Regions from separate parts of the Psychrobacillus sp. INOP01 genome, predicted to be linked through region 1. Evidence: riboswitches for the same ligand, from Rfam matches in the RefSeq annotation. Region 1 holds a riboswitch; the other holds the start of a gene.
The links. A riboswitch is a leader RNA that binds a small molecule or an ion and turns the genes downstream of it on or off. The one in region 1 is predicted to bind FMN.
Positions count from the first base shown of each region.

Region 2: another riboswitch for FMN. It lies ahead of ribE (riboflavin synthase); the one in region 1 lies ahead of KD050_RS19265 (ECF transporter S component).

Region 1 covers NZ_CP073315.1:3,921,501-3,926,617, forward strand. The annotation lists gene sigX (RNA polymerase sigma factor SigX) at 1-187, shown strand, start outside; gene KD050_RS19260 (hypothetical protein) at 180-1,427, shown strand; FMN riboswitch at 1,819-1,951, shown strand; gene KD050_RS19265 (ECF transporter S component) at 2,105-2,698, shown strand; gene KD050_RS19270 (ferredoxin) at 3,030-3,278, opposite strand; gene KD050_RS19275 (YpbB family protein) at 3,389-4,423, shown strand; gene KD050_RS19280 (RecQ family ATP-dependent DNA helicase) at 4,416-5,117, shown strand, end outside.
Region 2 covers NZ_CP073315.1:3,701,156-3,706,272, reverse strand. The annotation lists partial or broken gene ribB (3,4-dihydroxy-2-butanone-4-phosphate synthase) at 16-603, opposite strand; gene ribE (riboflavin synthase) at 616-1,248, opposite strand; FMN riboswitch at 1,389-1,520, opposite strand; FMN riboswitch at 1,637-1,768, opposite strand; FMN riboswitch at 1,883-2,014, opposite strand; gene KD050_RS18065 (MarR family transcriptional regulator) at 2,190-2,630, opposite strand; gene KD050_RS18060 (SDR family NAD(P)-dependent oxidoreductase) at 2,646-3,401, opposite strand; gene KD050_RS18055 (hypothetical protein) at 3,560-3,781, shown strand; gene KD050_RS18050 (YitT family protein) at 3,843-4,703, opposite strand; gene KD050_RS18045 (protein adenylyltransferase SelO) at 4,905-5,117, opposite strand, start outside.

The DNA.
Region 1 (5,117 bases):
TGATTGTACTGGGGATCAGAAAATGGTAATTATCATGCGGTATTTCCAGGAGCTTTCGATTGCGGAAACGTCAGAAATTCTAAATTGGTCGGAAGGGAAAGTGAAGACAACGCAACATCGTGCAATAAAAGCACTTCGTGAGCGATTATCTGATAAGCAAAAGGAGGCAGATGTTCATCATGAGTGAGAAAAAACCAGAAGATCGTGTATTAGATGAACTATTAAATAATATGCCTAAGTTTACAGATAAACGCTCGAAGGATGAAATATACCAACGGATAAAGTCGGAGATAGAAACTCAGGAGAAAACTGAAAATAGGAAGCGTATAGGAGTTTCAATGAATAAATGGATGCCTTATATCATTTCCGTAGCATCCGTATTAATATTAACAGTTCTCGTCTCCTCATATATAAATAATAATGAGAGTTCCACCAATGATAAGGCTGCAGAGTCATCAACGGCAAACGATAATATGAGAACGATGGAAATATATGAAGAAGCCACTGTTGGTGACGTAGAAGAGGAAAAGTCAAATGATATGTCGGTTATGTCTGGAAAAGTAGCGGCTCCGTTTGAAATAGTTCCGCTTGGTAGTCCATATACTTCAGTTTACGAGAATGATTTAAATGGCGGAACAGTTTTTCATTTTTCTCTGTTAGAAAATGCTCTTTCTGTACCAATCACGATTGTAATTCCTAAGGAACAAATAGAAAATAATTTTCCAAGCAAGACACCGAATAGCTTGGAGCTATATGAAAAATATGCGTTTGGGATTGATGAAACTTCCCTTGGATTCCAAGAATATCATCCTTACAAAGGCTACTTTTTGGTTGATGGTAAAATGTTAAAGCATTATTTACCAGTAGATCATGGTTACGATACTGCCCCTGGAGCAGCGGCACCATATCTCTCTTCTATCAATGAAATTTTTAGTGATTTTGATTCATTATTAAGAGTAAATGAAGACGGCTCACCGATTGAATGGGATCAGGTCGGGACTTTAGATGAACCTGTGGTATTAACAGGTTCAGAGAAAAAGGTAAATTATTTTGCGTATAAGGCTTTTAACGAAGAGACTTATTTAACACCTAATTTTAATAATACATTCACTACACTAACAGAAGCTTTGATAGGTATGAAAAATCCGGAAAATGATATTTATACTTCTGTTATACCGAATGATGTTACTTATACAGTACAAGAGGATAAAGGTTTTGTAGTGCACTTCGATGAACCTTTAAACTTGGAATCATTTGATGCGGGTGAGGCATCTCGATTTATAGAAGCTTTTTCCTTAACAGCTGCAAGCTTTAATCAATCCATTCAATTAGAGAATGTCGTACAAGAAAATTGGAATGGAATAGATATGACTAGCCCACTTCCAGTTCCAATTGGACCGAATGGTTTTACTATGCAAACCAAATAAATTTCGTAAAATGCCATTGCTTATTAAATTAAGCATGGCATTTTTTGTTTTGAAGTGCTTTTCAACCTAATAGAAATTGTGCAAATAGCCCATAAATAACCTACCGAGGAGTAAAAAAGAGTCGAAAGCCCGCCCATTCAGGTTCACATATAACCCACAAATAATGCGAAATAACCAATATATTTGTTATTATAGCCCATGTAACTTCTATGAATCAGTGTAAATTAGTCGGAAAAGGTTATAAATTTTTCTGGATTATGGATTATTAATTGTTTTGAAACAAAACATATTAAGCTGTTTCCTAATTACAAACAGGTCTGTTGCATATATTGTTTTTATTTGATAAAATGTTATTAATTCAAGATAATTCTTGAAGGACAATAAAATATTGATTCATCTTCGGGGCAGGGTGCAATTCCCGACCGGCGGTATTAGAAATTTATTTCTTCAGCCCGCGAACCTTAACAGGTTGATTTGGTTAAATTCCAAAGCCGACAGTATAGTCTGGATGGGAGAAGGTGAAGGTGCAGTCGTTTTTCGTATGCTTATACGGATACGCTTATTTAAGTGTACCTTGTTTCTCCCTTGGACTTTATTAGTTCAAGGGATTCTTTAAGTATGCAAACGTGCTGAACCTTTCTTCTTGTGGAGTGAATCGCAAAAGGAGAGAGGATTTTATGTTAAAAGGCAAAACGCGGATGCTTATAGCAGTCGCAATGCTTAGTAGTATTTCTTTTGTTTTAATGCTACTTGCATTTCCATTACCGGTTTTACCGGCTTATTTGAAGGTGGACTTTAGTGATATACCAGCTTTAATCGCTGCAATCACGATGGGTCCGGTAGCAGGAATTCTAGTTGCATTTTTAAAAAATGTGTTAGATTGGCTATTTGCAGGGAGTCCAACTGGTGTACCTGTGGGACATATGGCTAACTTTGTAACTAGTATATTGTTTTTAGCACCTGTGTATCTGATTTACCGTAAAGTTACTACGTCAAAAGGGATTATGGTTGGTCTTGGAGCAGGTACAGTCTCTATGGCGATTGGAATGAGTGTATTAAATTATTATGTGTTCTTACCTATGTACACTTATTTCTTAAATTTCCCAATGGAAACAGGTTCTGCCTTGTTTAATACTATCATATTCGGTATATTACCTTTTAATTTGATTAAAGGTATATTAGTAACTATTGTGATGATTGTATTATTCAAACGAATGAAACCATTGCTTGATAAGGTAACTAATTCATATATGAAACCTAATACAAATTAACAAAAGGTTGTTTCTCCATTAGGAGGAACAACCTTTTTTAAGAGGAAAAAAATGAAGTGATTAAGAGAAAATGCTCCAATCAGAGTAATTTGGAGTGTAATACTCTGATTTCCGTTCCACGCGTAGGCCAACAGGATGTTGGTCACGAAGGCGTTGCCACACGAGGTGGCGTCTTAGCCAGCGTTCCTTTGTCTCCATCTGAAATGGAAATCACTAGTACTATTCATTATTTAAACTATCATGAATTCAGTGGTTACAAGACATTATTATATACTTTCTTAATCTTTAAAAAATGGTGATCATGACAAAGTCACAACCACCATTCAATATACTATTCGTATTTCAGTGCGTCGCCTTCGAAAGACTCATCTGCTACTTTAATAGAATCAGTAGGACAACCCTCAAATGCATCTTCCATATCCTCCATTAGTTCTTCTGGAACTTCTGTTGTACCCATGTTATCATCTAAAATAACGAAGGCAATACCTTCATCATCATAATCATAAATATCTGGGGCAGCGGCTCCACAAGCTCCGCATGCAATACATGTATCTTTATCTACAATTGTATATTTTGCCATTATTATATTCTCTCCTTTGTAACTACTAAAACGAATATGCTATCGTATTCATTCTAAAGATGTTTTCCATACATTTCAACCAAAATACTTCAGAAAAGAGAGGTATTCCTATGCATTTTCATCAAATATTACTATTTATTATACATAAAATAACCGGTCAACGTTCTGAGAATGCTCCATATTATTTATTAAAAGGCAAAAAGTCAGGGCAAACTATTCAAGATGTGACATATTTTCAACTTCATGCTTTTTTCTCTATCCTTCCACAATTATCGAAGGAAGATTATGATACAGCGATTAATGATTTGTTTAAAGAAGAGTTTATCCAGTTAAACGAATCACTTGTCTATATAACTAACAAAGGAGTAAAAGCATTACCTCAAGATAAAAAGCTTCGCTTAAACGGTTGGCAATATAGAGGTAAGGAACAAATCTTTTGGAAAAGAATCGACTTGGTTGTCCAAACGCTATCACAGTTTCAAGCAAATGAGAAAAAATTTGTACCAAATCAAAAGGATATTGCTAATCAGCATTTTGTTAAAGACTTTTTAATTCAGCATAATTTTCGTCACTCCAACTTAAAGAATGATATTAAGCAAGAAATATTTCATTTACTTGAAAATTCTACTTTAGATGACATACACAGAACATTATTTGTTTATAGATTCAGCGGCTATAACAAAACTGGTTTGACATGGGAACAACTGGCTCGCTACTATCAAATGACTGATTTGGATATCAAAATTACTTTTTTAGAATGCTTACATTGTATGTTAGACAATATTTCGATGGAGACAAGTCCTCGGTTATTCGATTTAGCTAAAGATATTCATATTGATTCACCTCTAACTGAATCTGCTTTTAGAACAAATAGCCTATTTGAGAAGGGATATTCTATTGAACAAATTGCTAGAATAAGAAAGTTGAAGATTAACACAATAGAGGATCATGTTATTGAAATAGTCTCAAACAATAAAAACTTCTCTATTTCACCTTTTATTTCTAGTGAGCAAGTAGAAGGAATTCTTCATCTATCAAACGAGTTACATACAAAAAAACTTACATTAATAAAAGACAGATTACCAGAAGTTAGTTACTTTCAAGTGCGTTTAGCATTGACAAAGGGAGAACAAATTCATGAATAAATTATATGAAATTCTTCAGAAAAAGTTCGGCCATGCAAACTTCCGAGAAGGTCAACAAGAAGTAATTGAGCAAATTATAGATGGAAAAGATGTTGTCGCTATACTTCCTACTGGCATGGGAAAATCCCTTCTCTATCAGCTACCAGCTTACCTAATGGAAGGAACTGTGATTATAGTCTCGCCTCTTTTATCTCTTATGCAGGATCAAGTGGAGCAATTGAAAATACTAGGGGAAAAAAGAGTTATTGCCATCAATTCATTTTTACCATTTCAGGAAAGAGAATTGGCGATACGCCAGCTAGCTGATTATAAATTCATATTCACTTCACCAGAGATGCTGCAAAATGAACAATTTAACCAAGCGCTTAGAAATCTTTCCATCGCATATGTCGTGGCCGATGAAGCGCACTGTATTTCTCAGTGGGGATTTGATTTTCGACCTGATTATTTAAGAATATCCAATTGGTTACATTCACTAAAAACTGTGAACGTTCTTGCGTTAACAGCAACTGCGACAAAAGAAGTTGTGGGGGATATTAAAAAGACTTTACGGATGAAAAAACCATTTGAATACATTCATTCACTTGATCGACCTGCTATTGCATATGAAATGGTCGAGGTAGAAAATCATCTAGAAAAAATGAACTGGATTATAGGTAGAGTCACCACAACAGAAGGTCCAGGGATAATTTAT
Region 2 (5,117 bases), 220 kb from region 1:
TTTAATATTTATTAAATAACTTGATAATTCTTCGATTGTTACAATTTTCATATGGAATTGTTGGGCAAATTCAAGTAAATCCGGTAGACGTGCCATTGATCCGTCATCTTTCATAATTTCACAAATTACACCTGCTTTAGCTGAAGCACAAAGTGTTCCAAAATCCACTGCAGCCTCTGTATGTCCACGTCTTTCTAATACACCACCAGGCTTTGCAATTAGTGGGAAGACATGTCCAGGTCGCTTAAATTGAAGTGCACTTGCTTGTGGATTAATGACTTGCAGCATTGTTTCTGAACGATCGAATGCACTAATACCTGTAGATGTGGTCTCGTGATCAATCGACACAGTGAATGCAGTTTGATGAAAATCTGTATTGTTAGAAACCATCGGTTGTAATTGCAATTCCTGTGCGATTTCCTCATGAATTGGCATACAAATCAATCCTCGACCATACTTGGCCATGAAATTAATATTTTCTGGTGTTGCAAATTCTGCTAAGCAAAGGAAATCACCTTCGTTTTCGCGGTTTTCATCATCTACTAAAATAATGAGCTTTCCTTGTTTTAGATCCGAAATTGCTTCTTCTATCGTATTTAGCATGTTATTATCTCCTTAAAAACCGTTCTGCTTTAAAAAATCTCGTGTAATAGTCGATTCCTTATTTGTAACATATTGATGCATATACTTTCCTAGCATGTCACATTCAATATTGACTAGTTCACGCTCTTTTTTCATCCCTAGGACGGTCTCCTTATTTGTATGGGGAATTAGGGACACGGTTATTGTCGATTTATTTATTTCAAAAATCGTTAAGCTTGTGCCATCAATCGTAATGGAGCCCTTTGGTATACAAAAGTGACTCACTTCTTCTGGTACACTTATATCAATATAAACTGCATTTGCAGTAGGACGTTTCTTCAAAATTGTACCGACTCCGTCAACGTGCCCTGAAACGAAATGACCACCAAATCGACCATTTGCCGCCATTGCTCTTTCTAAGTTTACAGCTGAACCACTGTTTAATAATTTTGTTGTAGTCGCGTGAAACGTTTCTGGCATAACATCTACTGTAAATTGGAATTGTGAAAACTCAATTACTGTTAAACAAACACCATTCACTGCGATACTATCACCTAATTTTATGTCTTCTAAAATTCGTTCGGCACGTATAACAAGTTGCATACTGCTTGCACTTTTTTGAACGTTCTTTACTGTGCCTAGCTCTTCAATAATTCCTGTAAACATTGCTTCCTCCTTTTACTAAGTATTTTAAGGCGAAAATTGTAAATCCCATATAAATAAAAAACTCCGTACACATAGGTGTCGGAGGAAAATTAGGTAGATTCAAATAAGCCTTTTGTCATTAACTCTCAAAAAGCATTGAACTACTCCTTCTCCCATCCAGACTGTAACTGTCGGCTTTGGATTTACACCAAATCATGCGTTTTACGGCTCACAGGCTCTGAGATTACTCTCTTACTGTCGATTGGGACTTTCACCCGACCCCGAAGGATAATTATTCAATTAAAAAACGCATCCAAAATTTATCGGATGCGAGAGAAGTCATACTTTAATAAGCCCTTTCGTTACGTTTTTTTTTAGCAGAACTAAAAAAACCTAGACAATAGGCGACCTACTCCTTCTCCCATCCAGACTGTAACTGTCGGCTTTGGACTCACACCAAATCATGCGTTTTACGGCTCACAGGCTCTGAGATTACTCTCTTACTGTCGATTGGGACTTTCACCCGACCCCGAAGGATAATTATTCAATTAAAAAACGCATCCAAAATTTATCGGATGCGAGAGAAGTCATACTTTAATAAGCCCTTTCGTTAAGTCTTTTTAGCAGAACTAAAAAAACCTAGACAATAGGCGACCTACTCCTTCTCCCATCCAGACTGTAACTGTCGGCTTTGGATTCACACCAAATCATGCGTTTTACGGCTCACAGGCTCCGAGATTACTCTCTTACTGTCGATTGGGACTTTCACCCGACCCCGAAGGATAATTTATTTAACTGATATTAGAATAGCAAGACTTGAATTTATTTGCAAGGAAGTTAGACTTTTATTACGATGACTCACCCTTATCTAAAAAATAATAAAATAAGAAAACGATATAAAAAAACGCCAATTCCCTCATTTAAAGGTAATTGACGAATTACAAATTTGTGTAAATAGAAGGTTATATTGACAATCTTTTATTTTTCATACCATTTAATATTTTCTTCTGTATGCTTAAATATTGGTCAAGCTCCTCCTCGGTTAATTCTTCAAATAACTCCACATATATTTCTTCACCTAGTTTTTGTGCTTCAATTAGAGCTGATTGACCTTTAGCGGTTATCTTCAGATGGATCGTCCTGCGATCTTCTTCATCATACAGTCGTTCAGCAAGCTCAAATTTCACAAGTTTTGATGAAATATTGGTTATTGCTCCTTTTGAATATTGAAGAATGTCTGCTAATTCACTTTGTTTTTTCGGTCCATTTGTACGTAACTGAGCTAATACTAAAATTGCTGATATTCCAACTGGATATGCAAACTTAGAGGAAAACTTGACAATATTTTCGTTTGAAATTAATTCACTTGAATGAATAAGTTTAAATAAATTTGTTTTTTCCATACAAATCACTCTTATTTAGCGGAGCATGATGGATCCGCCATCCACCATCATTGTTTGACCTGTCATATACCTAGAGTCCTCACTTGCTAAAAACACAGCTACACGACCAATATCCTCTTCCACATCACCAAAGCGACCCATTGGAATTTTACTTACTACAGATTCATAATATTCAGGTTGTGCTTGTGCCCATGCTTGTACCCCTTCTGAGTTTGCCAGCGGACTAATGATATTTACATTAATGCCAAAGCGACCCCATTCATTTGCTGCAACTCGAGATATTCCGCGAATAGCTTCTTTTGCAGCTGCATATGCCGCTTGTGTTTCATGCCCGGCCAGCCCTGCTCCAGAAGCAAAGTTAATAATATTTCCTTTCGTTTCTTTTAGATAAGGAAGTGCTGCCTGCATCAAATAGAATGTAGGATAAAATCCAGTACCAAATGATAGGTCTAGATCAGCTTGTGTAATGTTCTCAAACGTCAATTGTTTCGATGCATGTGCATTATTCACAAGTACATCTATCTTACCGTACTTATCAACTACTGTTTTAATGATATTAGGTAAGTTTTCACGATCCATAAGATCAGCTTTTACAAACATAGATTTTGGAGAAATTTCTTGCAATAATTTTTCACTTGCATTTCCTGTTTCATCATTAACATCTACAATCGTAACGATTGCTCCTTCTTTCACCATTGCTTTTGCCATTCCGAACCCAATTCCTCCGGCACCACCAGTAATAATTACAACTTTGTCTTGAAGTTTACTCATTCGTAACACTCCTTTAATAAATTTTTATTTCCAATATAGTTTAACACTAAACTATTTATCGATAAACTAATATGTTTTATAACTTATCGAAGTTCTATATCTTTTAGAAAATCATAAAATACATAGATTCTAATTTAGAAAAAAAGGGGGAAATGGAAATGTTTGCAGTTCATTTTATGGAGAAAAATATAATTGTTTTAACTCAAGTATTAAGAGTTATCCCTGCAGTAGATGAGGAACTAAAAATTAAAGGAAGAAAAGGCAAAATAATTAGCGTTCAAGAAACAGAAGAAAATGGTATCCGAGTACAAGTAGAATTTGAAAAAGTTGTGGATAAAAATAAAACTTCTATTAAGGATCTTGGGAAGAAAAAACGATAATAATTTCTATACAATAAATACCCGTTAAATGATTAAATACTCATTTAACGGGTATTTTGTATTAGTGAATATCTCGTTTTTTGAAGCTACCACCTCTTACTTCTGCCACTTCAGTGATAACAACAAAAGCAGTTGGGTCCATTTCTTTAATAATCGTTATTAATTTGTTTTCTTCCATTCGAGTGATTACACATGTGACAATGTCCATTGTTTCATTAGAAAAACCACCACGGCCACTGGAATATGTAACACCACGACCTAAACGATCCTGAATTGCAGAACCAATTTCCTCCGATTTTTTACTAACAATCCGAACAGATTTTGAATTTTCAAGTCCTACTTGAATAACGTCTATAACAATTTTAGCTATGTAATAAGTTGTAGCTGAATATAGAGCACTTTCTAATCCATAAATAAAACCTGCACCTACGAAAATAAACGCATTTATGAAAAGAATAATATCTCCTACTGAAAAAGGTACTTTGCGAGAAACAAGGACTGCGAGAACTTCTGCTCCATCGAGTGCTCCACCGTTACGTAGGACAACTCCAATACCAACACCTAGCATAACACCACCAGAAATTACTACTAATAAGGGATCCTGTGCACTTAAAATTGGCTCAATATGATGCATTAAAACTGTAGATATAGATAATGATGCAATCCCAATAATACTCATTATTGCGAAGGTTTTACCGACTTGTTTATAACCTAAGTACACAAACGGAATATTTAACACAAATAATAATACTCCAAGAGGAATGTTAAATAAGTACATACCCATGATACTAACTCCTGTTACTCCACCATCAATAACTGAGTTCGGTATTAAAACTGCTTCAAGTGCATAAGCCGCAATTGCTGCACCTATTACAATCATAATTATTTTACGGATTGTGTCCGCCACTTTGTTCTTTTGCATACGCTTGAAAAACTCCCTTATAATAAACAGATTGAACAAAGATTGTTCATTTTATAATTTTAAAGAAAAAATAGGTTGGTTACAAGTCAGAATCTTACTACCAAGCACTATTAGTACACATAATACAATTGTGAATTTGAAACACAACCATAAGACAAGCCTGTAAACTTATAACGTTTACAGGCTTGTCTTTCGCTTTTATTAGGTACCACAAAATGTTTTGTATGGTCCTGAGGTATCTAGAGGAAGTGAAGTATAGTCCAAATATTCCGAATTATAATCGTAAGGGTTGGATATTACTTTAAGAAGATTCTCTAATACACTATAGTCTTCTTTAACCACAGCTGCTTCAAGTGCTTCTTCTACCCGGTGATTACGGGGAATGACTACAGGGTTACTTTTTTGCATTAGTTG